2 regions of the Bacillus sp. XF8 genome follow, and region 1 is predicted to be linked to the other one. Evidence: riboswitches for the same ligand, from Rfam matches in the RefSeq annotation. Region 1 holds a riboswitch; the other holds the start of a gene.
What was found. Region 1 has a riboswitch for S-adenosylmethionine ahead of J4P91_RS12375 (MetQ/NlpA family ABC transporter substrate-binding protein). Riboswitches for the same ligand answer to the same signal wherever they lie in the genome.

Region 1 (4,892 bases):
ACAATCACCGATCCAGAATCTGGTTTTTCCAGTAAATTCATTGTACGTAATAACGTCGACTTTCCGGCACCACTTAAACCAGCAATTCCATATATATCATGTTCTTCAATTTGCAAAGAGACTGATTTTACACCGTGAAATACACCTTCTTTCGTCTGAAAGGTTTTATTTATATCGCGTAACGTTATCATTTCGTTCACTCCTTTTCATTTGATTTAAAGGCATCGTCTGCTAATAATGAGAGTGTTACATCATCCATTGGTGGATTGTGTAAACCAGCACGAACATTTAAATAATAGCGATGTAATGGATTTTTCTCAGATAAGCTTTTTGCCCCAACAATTCGCATCGCTTTATCAACAACCGATATCGCCGCATTCGTCGCAATATATTTCGCCGCTGCTAATTCCGCTTGTAAGGTTTGTTTATCTTCTACGGCATCATATTTTTTAGCAACTTGGTATAAAAAAGTACGAGCCTGCAAGAGTTCTAGCTCTAATTCTCCAACTAATCTTCGAACATTAGGGAGTAAGCTAATAGGATGATTGAGACTATTCGGTTGATATGATTTTGCGAAATCAATGGCATAATTTCTTGCAGCCTGTGCAATCCCTAAATAGCATGCTGGTATATGAAGTAACCATCCAATTCCTTTTGGTTTCGACTTTGAACCTTTTATATCTGTAAAGAATTTATTCGGGATTTCAACATTCTGTAATACAAGATCATGGCTAGCAGTTCCACGCATCGCAACACTATCCCATGTCTCCTCAATAATCACACCCTTTTCATGTCTTGGAATAATAAATTCACCGATCTCATCTCGCCCTTCGATGCTCGCAGATATGATGAAATAATCGAGCACTGGTGCCATCGTTGTAAAAGTCTTTCTTCCGTTTACAATCCATTTATTACCTTTTTGTACAGCTAACGTTTCTGGTTTTCCGCCCCGCGTTGGACTCCCTGTTTTTGGTTCTGTTGCCGCTCGGTTAAAGAGAGCACCTTTTTTTACTTCTTCGCAAAACCAAGAAAACATATCAGGTTTCCACGACCGATTTTCAGCAAGCTCTTTCACAATTCCAAGATGCCAACCAATTGATAGAGCCGTTGCTCCATCACCCTCTGCAATTTTCTCTTGAAATAAAACAAAATCATATAATGAAATAGCTTTTCCCCCAAAGTCTTTCGGGAGGGTTAACTTTGTATAACCAATATTCTGTAAATCTTTAATATTTTCAAAAGGAAAAGATCCCAGTTCACTCAGTTGATGTTCTCTTTCCGCAAACTTAGGAGTTAATCCTTTTATTTTCTCTAATATGAGAAGCTGTTCTTCTGTTTCTACAAACGTGAGCGTCATATGAAAATCTCCTTTACTTTAAGTAGTCTGGTAAAACAAAACCTTCAAATTGTTCTTCAGATTGAATCATCTTTTTAAATTCTGGTGAATGATATGCCTCAATTAAATCTTTAGCAAATGTTTTTTCCTTATCTTCATCACGAACAGTAACAATAATTCTATGTTGTGATGGCGTTTTTTCTAATTCCAGTGCTTCTTTTAACTTATGTCCAGATGAAATGACAAGGTTTCCGTTAATAATACCGTAATCTAAATCTTTCATTGCCCTTGGGATTTGTGGTGATTCAAGCGGTACCAATTTAAAATCTTTCTTTTTAAACGTTATATCTTTTTCGGAAATTGTTAAAATATTTACATTTTCTTTTAATTTCACCCAGCCAATGCCTTCTAAAATACGTAATGCACGTTCTAAATTAACCGGATCATTTGGTACCCCGATTTTCATTCCATCTTTCAAATCATCTAATGATTTATGTTTTTCAGAGTATACACCTTGAGGTGCTGATGGAACTTGAATAATGCTTGAAATTTTCGCATTATTTTCTTTTGCGTAAGATTCCATAAAAGCAGTACTTTGAAATATATTTGCATCAATATCCTTATTCGTTAGTGCGGGATTTGTTTCGTTTGGTGAATTAAACTCTACAATTTTAATTTTATACCCCTTTTTCTCTAAATACGGTTGTACGGATTTTTTCACTTGATCACTATACGGACCAGGCGTAAAACCTAAACGAATTTCTTTTTGATCGCCCGCTGATGACTGCGTACAACCAGTAATAACAAATAAACTACATACAATACTTACAAGTGTAAAAAATAAACGCTTCATCTTCTCTCCTCCTACTAAAAAACAACCTTACATATAAGAAGGTTGTCATCTCTTTTCCTTCTTATCTACTCGGAATTAGCACCTTTTCATTCTCTTTCAGGTTGCTGAAGTTTCATTGGGCCGTTCCCTCCACTTCTCTCGATAAGATTATATTTGATTATGCCCTCTATTGTGTCACTATTCCGATGAAAATACAAGGTTTTAATCGAAAAAAATTCTATAATTTGTTAAGTTATAGAAAATTCAAACCGTACTTACATAAAAAAGGATAGACTTAGCAGAATTACTCTGCCTTTATCTATCCTTTTCTTGCTTTTTAATCACCTTTTAAAATACGTAAAGGTAACGATGCAACATACCCAATATAAGAACATAATTCTTTAAAAAAGAACGGAATTTCTGTATCTAATGTTTTATATGCTGATGTTGGAGTTGGTGATGCATACGCATCCATCCCAATATGCTTCGCTATTCTCATCGCTCGCTTCATATGAAGAGGATCACTTACAATCGTGTATGTATGTAAGCCATTGTCAATTCCGACCTGCTTAGCATTCTTTAAATTATCTTCTGTAAAACGTGACTGTGTTTCAATTAATATGTCTTCATCCTTTACGTTATGCTTTAATGCATACGCTTTCGCAGTACGTGCTTCTTCCTGCTCCGCTTCAAATTTGGTACCACCTGTAAAAATAATTTTTTTAATACTTCCATTCTTGTACAAGGAAATCGCATGATTGATTCTTTCGCGAAATACAGGAGACGGTTTTCCGTTCCAAGAAGCCGCTCCTAGTACAACAGCAGCATCTGTAGGTACCTCATCTGTTTTAAAGCGATAACTCCAAATATCGTAAGCTACATAACTTACAAATAGAATCATAGAACTAATCATAAGCAAGAACACTTGCAAGATTCTTCTTTTTTTATTTTTCTTATTTTGTTTCATTTGTACTAGCCTCCGTGCATCATCCATACTTCTATTAATTTAAAATGATCCTTTTTTGAATCATTACATTTGAGTTTATTTGAAAGAAGGCACTTTTCTCAACAATCGATTCGTGCTATAAAGGGTTTTCATTCAAATAGAGGATTTTTAATTTACTATTATGTGTGGTTCATACTTTATGAATTTGATTTATGTACAAATTTCTCATATAACTCCATTGTAACGAATTTCTTCACAGAAGGGAATGATGAAACAAAAGTATATAAAAGAAGTAATCATTTTGTAAGAAAAAGAGGTATATTTTCCCCTCTTAGGGACGTATACCTCTTCCACTTCACTTTACAATCCAATATTTCATATGTTGTTCCTCAAGTACACATGTAAAGCCTGCTTTTTCTAACACTCTACTTGAAGCAACGTTACTGGTGAAACAATCTGCTTGAATCGTTTGTACTTCCTCATTCTGCTGCAACCATTCTACAAAGGCTCTCACCATTTCAGTCGCATAACCATTTCCTTGATAACTTGATACTATACTATATCCAACTTCAACTGTTCCGATTGAATCGGGTGCACCTTTACACCCCATATCACCAATGATGATATTATCTTCCTTATGAATAATTAGCCCACTCCACTTACTTTGTTCTGGATTTTTTCGTAAACCTTCAGCAATCCAAGGTAAAATATCTTTATAATCAGGCATTGGCCATTCTAAAGATATTTTATACGGTATGATTTCTTGAAGCTCTTCCCTTCCTTTTATCGTTGCCTCTACAAGTTCTAATGTAAAAGGAATCATCTTTAGTCTCTTTGTTTCAATGCTTGCCATATAAACCTCCTATTTATACAAATGCATTTTTTGCAGTAGCTGTTCTTTTACGACTGGCCACTCGCTTGCAATGATGCTATATACTACTGCATCCCTTACATAGCCACTCGGTAACCTTCTTTCATTTCGTAATACCCCTTCTTTTACTGCGCCTAGCCTTTCAATTGCTCGCTGTGCTTTTTCATTTCGTAGATCTGTCTTTATTTGTACACGAAGCATCTGTAATTCTTCAAACGCATATTGTAATAACATGTACTTACATTCCGTATTAATACTTGTTCGTTGTACACTCGGATGATACCATGTTTGACCGAGTTCAACCGTTTTGTTGTCATTTGAAATACTATACAAACGTGTACTGCCTACAATTTCATTCGTCTTTTGATCTATCACAACAAACGGTAAATCCGTCCCCTTTTTATATCTTTTCACTGCAGTTTCAACATATTGCTTCATATCTTGATAGTTATCCATTTTAGATATTAAATACGTCCATATTTCTTTATTTCCTTCTATAATTGAAAATAATTTATCTGTGTCATTTGTATCCATTAATCGTAACACTGCTCGTTCATTTATTATTCTCATGAACAAATCCCCTTTTCTATGTGTCTAGCTATATAATATCTAGAAACGAAAGTATTTTCAAAATATAAAGACTTCGTTTCCTTTCTATAAAAAACAAATCCTGAAATTGGGACTTGAATATTTCCTAATTCGAAGCCGGGATTACTCGGTGTTTTTTTGTCTACGAGAAAAGCAGTGATTCTCTCTTTCTTTTCACCCAGCAATTCCTTGGCTATCACAATGGCAAAATCAGCATAAGGAGCTGCACTGATAAAACGCTTCTGTCCATTTAATATATAATCATCTCCTTCTCTAACAGCTGTCGTCTCGATTGCAAATGCATCTGAGCCCGCATTGG
Region 2 (4,892 bases), on a different contig from region 1:
TCGCTCCTGGGAAATCTCCAACTCGAGCTGGATCACCTGTTAAAGCTAATACTTCTTCCATTCCTAAGGCTGATAAACCAAGTAGATGAGATTGCAAACCAATGACATTATGATCACGGCACGTTAAATGCGTCAGTACTGGAATATCATGCTTCGTTAATAATGCCCCCATTGCCATATTTGAAATACGTGGGGATGCTAACGAGTTATCTGCTAATGTAATAGCATCTGCTCCCGCTCTTTTTAACGCCCTTGCCCCTTCAAAAAAGCGCTGTGTATCCAATGTTTTTGGTGGATCTAGCTCAACAACAACTGTCGTTTGCTTCTTTGCTTTCTCCGCGAGCGTAATATGAGTGCGAGAACGTTTTGTTTGTGTATGAATCACTTGCGGTCTGTGCACGATTTGCTTTTCTGTAACAGGCGTTAGGTTGGCGATTCCACGTTTCATCCCTTCGATATGCGCTGGCGTTGTACCACAACACCCCCCAAGTAGCCGAATCCCCTGTTCAATAAACTTCGGTGTCATTGCTTCAAAATAAGCAGGACTCCCTTCATATACGTAGCGCCCTTCCACATAGTTTGGAAGACCTGCATTAGGATAAGCTGACAAATAACCGTTCTTTGGAATCGATATCATCTTGAAAGCTTCCGTCATATGAAGCGGTCCTAGCTGACAGTTTAAGCCGACTATATTTGCACCGTAATCTAAAAGCCGCGTTAATATTTCATTTACATCATTCCCATTTTGAGTTGTGCCAGCTTCATGAAGCGCTAGCTGCGCAATAATTGGAATATCCGTTTGCTTCCTTAGCACTTTCACTGCATGTAGTAATTCAAATTCATCATAAAAAGTTTCAAGTAATAGCCCATCCACATGTTCTTCTATTAATGCCCCAGCTTGCTCAAGCAACATAAATTCCCGTTCCATGTCAGTCGTTGTGACCGCACCGATATGTTTCATCCCACCAATTGTCCCTAAAATAGCATTCTTATCTGTCACAGCTGCTTTCGCCAATTTTACCGCCGCTCTATTAATTTGAACAACCTGATTTTCTAAGCCATATGTACGCAATTTTGCTTCATTTGCACCATACGTATTTGTTTGAATCACATCTGCACCAGCAGCTATATATTGTTTATGGATAGATATAATTAAATCTGGATCTGATAGATTTAATTCTTCAAAACTACTTTGCAAACCATGAGAATGTAATAACGTACCAACTGCTCCATCACCAATAACAATTCCTTTTGATAATAAATCTAGAATTTTCACTTATCTCCCTCTTTTCTATTAATATAAAAATCCCCTCTTCACCTTGAAGAGGGGGACATCATCAATCCTCCTCTTATCATGCAAAACAAATTGTTTTGCAGGTATTAGCACCGTTTCAAACATTTCGTTTGAAGGTTGCCGGGTTTCACAGGGCCTTTCCCTCCACCGCTCTCAATAAGAGTTTGTCTTTATATTTTTTTATGTAATTAAAAGGAAATACGTTCCCCTTTTATATAAATCCAGTTTGATTCTTCAACATATAAGTCGCTGCCACGAAGAACAAAAGGTGACCTACACTCGTTTTCTCTCTTTGTTTTAACTTCGCATGGAGCAAGAAGAGGATGTGACAGCTTCCATGCATAGACGGATGCTCTTCTCACCTAAAAAGAAAGGTTGTATGCCGTTTTTTTAATTTGTATTTATATAGCAAACTTTGTTAATTTTTTCATAAATTTAGCATGAGATAGACTAAAAGTCAATGGAATTAACAGAAAAATAAAAAATATTTAAAATAAAGTTGCAATTCAATCATTTTTTATTGTAAAGTTAAAAACATAATAAAATTTCATACAAATTATTCTTATCTAGAGAGGTAGAGGGACTGGCCCTATGACACCTCAGCAACCATTAACACGTTCGTTAATAAGGTGCTAATTCCAGCAAATTGTGAAAAGATTTGACAGATAAGGAGAAGACTATATTTACATGAAAGCCTTCTTCTTAGAAGGCTTTTTTTATTTTTATCAAGGAGGAATTTCACATGTCAACAATCGAAACAAAACTAGCTCAAATCGGCAATCGAAGCGAAACTACAACAGGAACGGTTAATCCCCCTGTTTACTTTTCAACGGCTTATCGTCATGAAGGAATTGGAAAATCAACAGGTTTTGATTATTCACGAACTGGAAATCCAACACGTGGTCTTTTAGAACACGCAATTGCCGATTTAGAAGAAGGCGAACAAGGCTACGCCTGTAGTTCTGGAATGGCAGCTGTTCTTCTTGTTCTTTCTTTATTCCGCTCTGGAGATGAACTTATCGTATCAGAAGACTTATACGGAGGAACCTATCGTTTATTTTCGGAACATGAGGAAAAATGGAATATTCGATGTAGATACGTAGATACACAATCTATAAAACAAATAGAAAAAGCTATCTCTTCTCAAACAAAAGCTATTTTTATAGAAACACCAACTAATCCATTAATGCAAGTAACAGATATTACAGCTGTAGCAGCCGTCGCAAAAAGACATGGATTACTTTTAATTGTCGATAACACTTTTTACACCCCATACATCCAACAACCGTTAACTGAAGGCGCAGATATTGTGCTTCACAGTGCGACAAAGTATTTAGGTGGTCATAATGATGTCCTAAGTGGCCTAGTCGTTGCAAAAGGCCAGGCACTTTGCGAAGAACTTGCTCACTATCATAACGCTGCTGGTGCTGTATTAAGTCCATTTGATTCATGGTTATTAATTCGCGGTATGAAAACATTGGCTCTTCGTATGAAACAACATGAAGAAAACGCAAAGAAAATCGTTTCTTATTTAAAGGGGGAGGACGGTGTAACCGATGTTTTTTATCCAGGAAGGGGCGGCATGATTTCGTTTCGCCTTCGCGATGAAAAATGGATAAATCCTTTCTTACAATCTTTATCGCTAATTACCTTTGCAGAAAGCCTTGGCGGAGTTGAAAGTTTAATGACGTATCCAGCAACACAAACACATGCAGATATCCCAGAAGAAGTGCGTACAGCACGCGGTGTATGTAATCGTCTCCTTCGTTTCTCCGTCGGCATTGAAAACGGGGAAGACTTAATTCAAGACTTAAAACAAGCAATTAAACATGTGAAAGAAGGTGTAAAAATATGAGTTATTCCTTAGATACACTCTTACTTCATAACCAATATAAACATGACCCACGAACAGGTGCTGTTAACGTTCCCATCTATAATACATCAACATTTCATCAATTTGATGTAGATACATTTGGAAAATACGACTACAGTCGATCCGGTAATCCAACGCGAGAAGCACTAGAAGATATTATTGCTTTACTAGAAGGGGGAACAAAAGGATTTGCCTTTGCATCTGGAATCGCAGCAATTTCCACTGCCTTTCTTCTTTTATCACAAGGCGATCATGTTCTTATTTCTGAAGATGTATATGGAGGGACTTATCGCATTGTAACAGAAGTTCTATCTCGTTATGGGGTTTCACACACATTTGTTGACATGACCAATTTAGAAGAAGTAAAACAAAATATTAGACCGAACACAAAAGTCTTTTACGTTGAAACACCATCCAATCCATTATTAAAGGTAACCGATATTCGCGCTGTTTGCGAATTAGCAAAATCCACCGGTGCACTTACATTTGTTGATAACACATTTTTAACACCGTTATTCCAAAAACCAATTGAACTCGGAGCGGATGTTGTACTTCATAGCGCGACAAAATTTATTGCGGGGCATAGTGATGTTACAGCTGGATTAGCGGTTGTAAAAGATGAGGAACTCGCTAAAAAACTCGGCTTCTTGCAAAATGCATTTGGCGCTATATTAGGACCACAAGATTGTTCTCTCGTTCTTCGCGGCCTGAAAACATTACACGTGCGTCTCGAACACTCAGCAACAAATGCAAATAAAATTGCACATTACTTACAAAAGCACTCAAAAATTCAGAATGTGTATTACCCTGGATTAGAATCACACCTAGGCTATGACATACAACAATCACAAGCACAATCTGCCGGTGCTGTTCTATCTTTCACGCTGCAATCTGAAGATGCGCTGCGACAGTTTTTATCTCAAGTTAAACTTCCTGTATTTGCAGTAAGTCTAGGAGCTGTGGAATCCATCCTTTCCTACCCTGCAAAAATGTCACATGCAGCATTATCACAAGAAGCACGTGATGAAAGAGATATTTCTAATTCATTGCTCCGTTTATCAGTTGGCCTTGAAAATGTAGATGATTTAATTGCCGATTTTGAAAATGCACTTTCTTATGTCGAAGAACCTGTGAATGCATAATGATAATCTTAAATAAAATATAAAAAGAACCTAATTTTTAGGTTCTTTTTATATTTCCATTTGCATCGTGTCATGCGCAAATATAATATCGAGTCCATTTTTCTGAAGATCCATTGCGATTCCACGTAGTTCGTCATGGCCAAGATTATCAACTTCTTCAATATGCGTAATAATTGTTTTCTTTGCTCTTAGTTTTTTCACAACTTCTAAAGTTTCTTCAAACGTCGCTTCTCGCATTCCCTCAATGTACGCACGTTCAAGTAACCGCTTTTTTGTTTTTCAGCTAAATTCAACCATACCCATTGGTAAGATTGCTAAATCTAAATTTCCTATTAAATGTGTCGGTGGTTCCCATTTATATAGCTCATCAGGTGCAATTAGTATTTTCTTTTCATTTTCTTCTAATAGGAATGCATAGACATATTCTTCATGTAAACGGAATGGAGTAACTTTAATATTGTTCTTAATAAAAGAATGCCCATCTTGTAAAACTTGAAGATCTATCCATCCTTGTTGATGCATAAATTGTAAATGATCCCATGAACCTAAAAATTGTTTCATATCCTTAGCCACTTGTTCCGGT

Region 2: it holds a riboswitch for S-adenosylmethionine, as region 1 does, so the genes downstream of both, J4P91_RS05585 (methionine biosynthesis PLP-dependent protein) here and J4P91_RS12375 (MetQ/NlpA family ABC transporter substrate-binding protein) in region 1, are expected to answer to the same signal.

Annotation. Positions count from the first base shown of each region.
Region 1 is NZ_JAGDQK010000019.1:32,791-37,682, reverse strand. Features, by position in the region: gene J4P91_RS12385 (methionine ABC transporter ATP-binding protein) at 1-191, opposite strand, end outside; gene J4P91_RS12380 (acyl-CoA dehydrogenase family protein) at 197-1,357, opposite strand; gene J4P91_RS12375 (MetQ/NlpA family ABC transporter substrate-binding protein) at 1,371-2,189, opposite strand; SAM riboswitch class I at 2,248-2,337, opposite strand; gene J4P91_RS12370 (YdcF family protein) at 2,506-3,135, opposite strand; gene J4P91_RS12365 (GNAT family N-acetyltransferase) at 3,470-3,967, opposite strand; gene J4P91_RS12360 (GNAT family N-acetyltransferase) at 3,977-4,555, opposite strand; gene J4P91_RS12355 (acyl-CoA dehydrogenase family protein) at 4,552-4,892, opposite strand, start outside.
Region 2 is NZ_JAGDQK010000005.1:49,386-54,277, forward strand. Features, by position in the region: gene J4P91_RS05580 (bifunctional homocysteine S-methyltransferase/methylenetetrahydrofolate reductase) at 1-1,276, opposite strand, end outside; SAM riboswitch class I at 1,347-1,457, opposite strand; SAM riboswitch class I at 1,854-1,966, shown strand; gene J4P91_RS05585 (methionine biosynthesis PLP-dependent protein) at 2,037-3,149, shown strand; gene metC (cystathionine beta-lyase) at 3,146-4,309, shown strand; gene J4P91_RS28765 (hypothetical protein) at 4,358-4,546, opposite strand; gene J4P91_RS05595 (MBL fold metallo-hydrolase) at 4,589-4,892, opposite strand, start outside.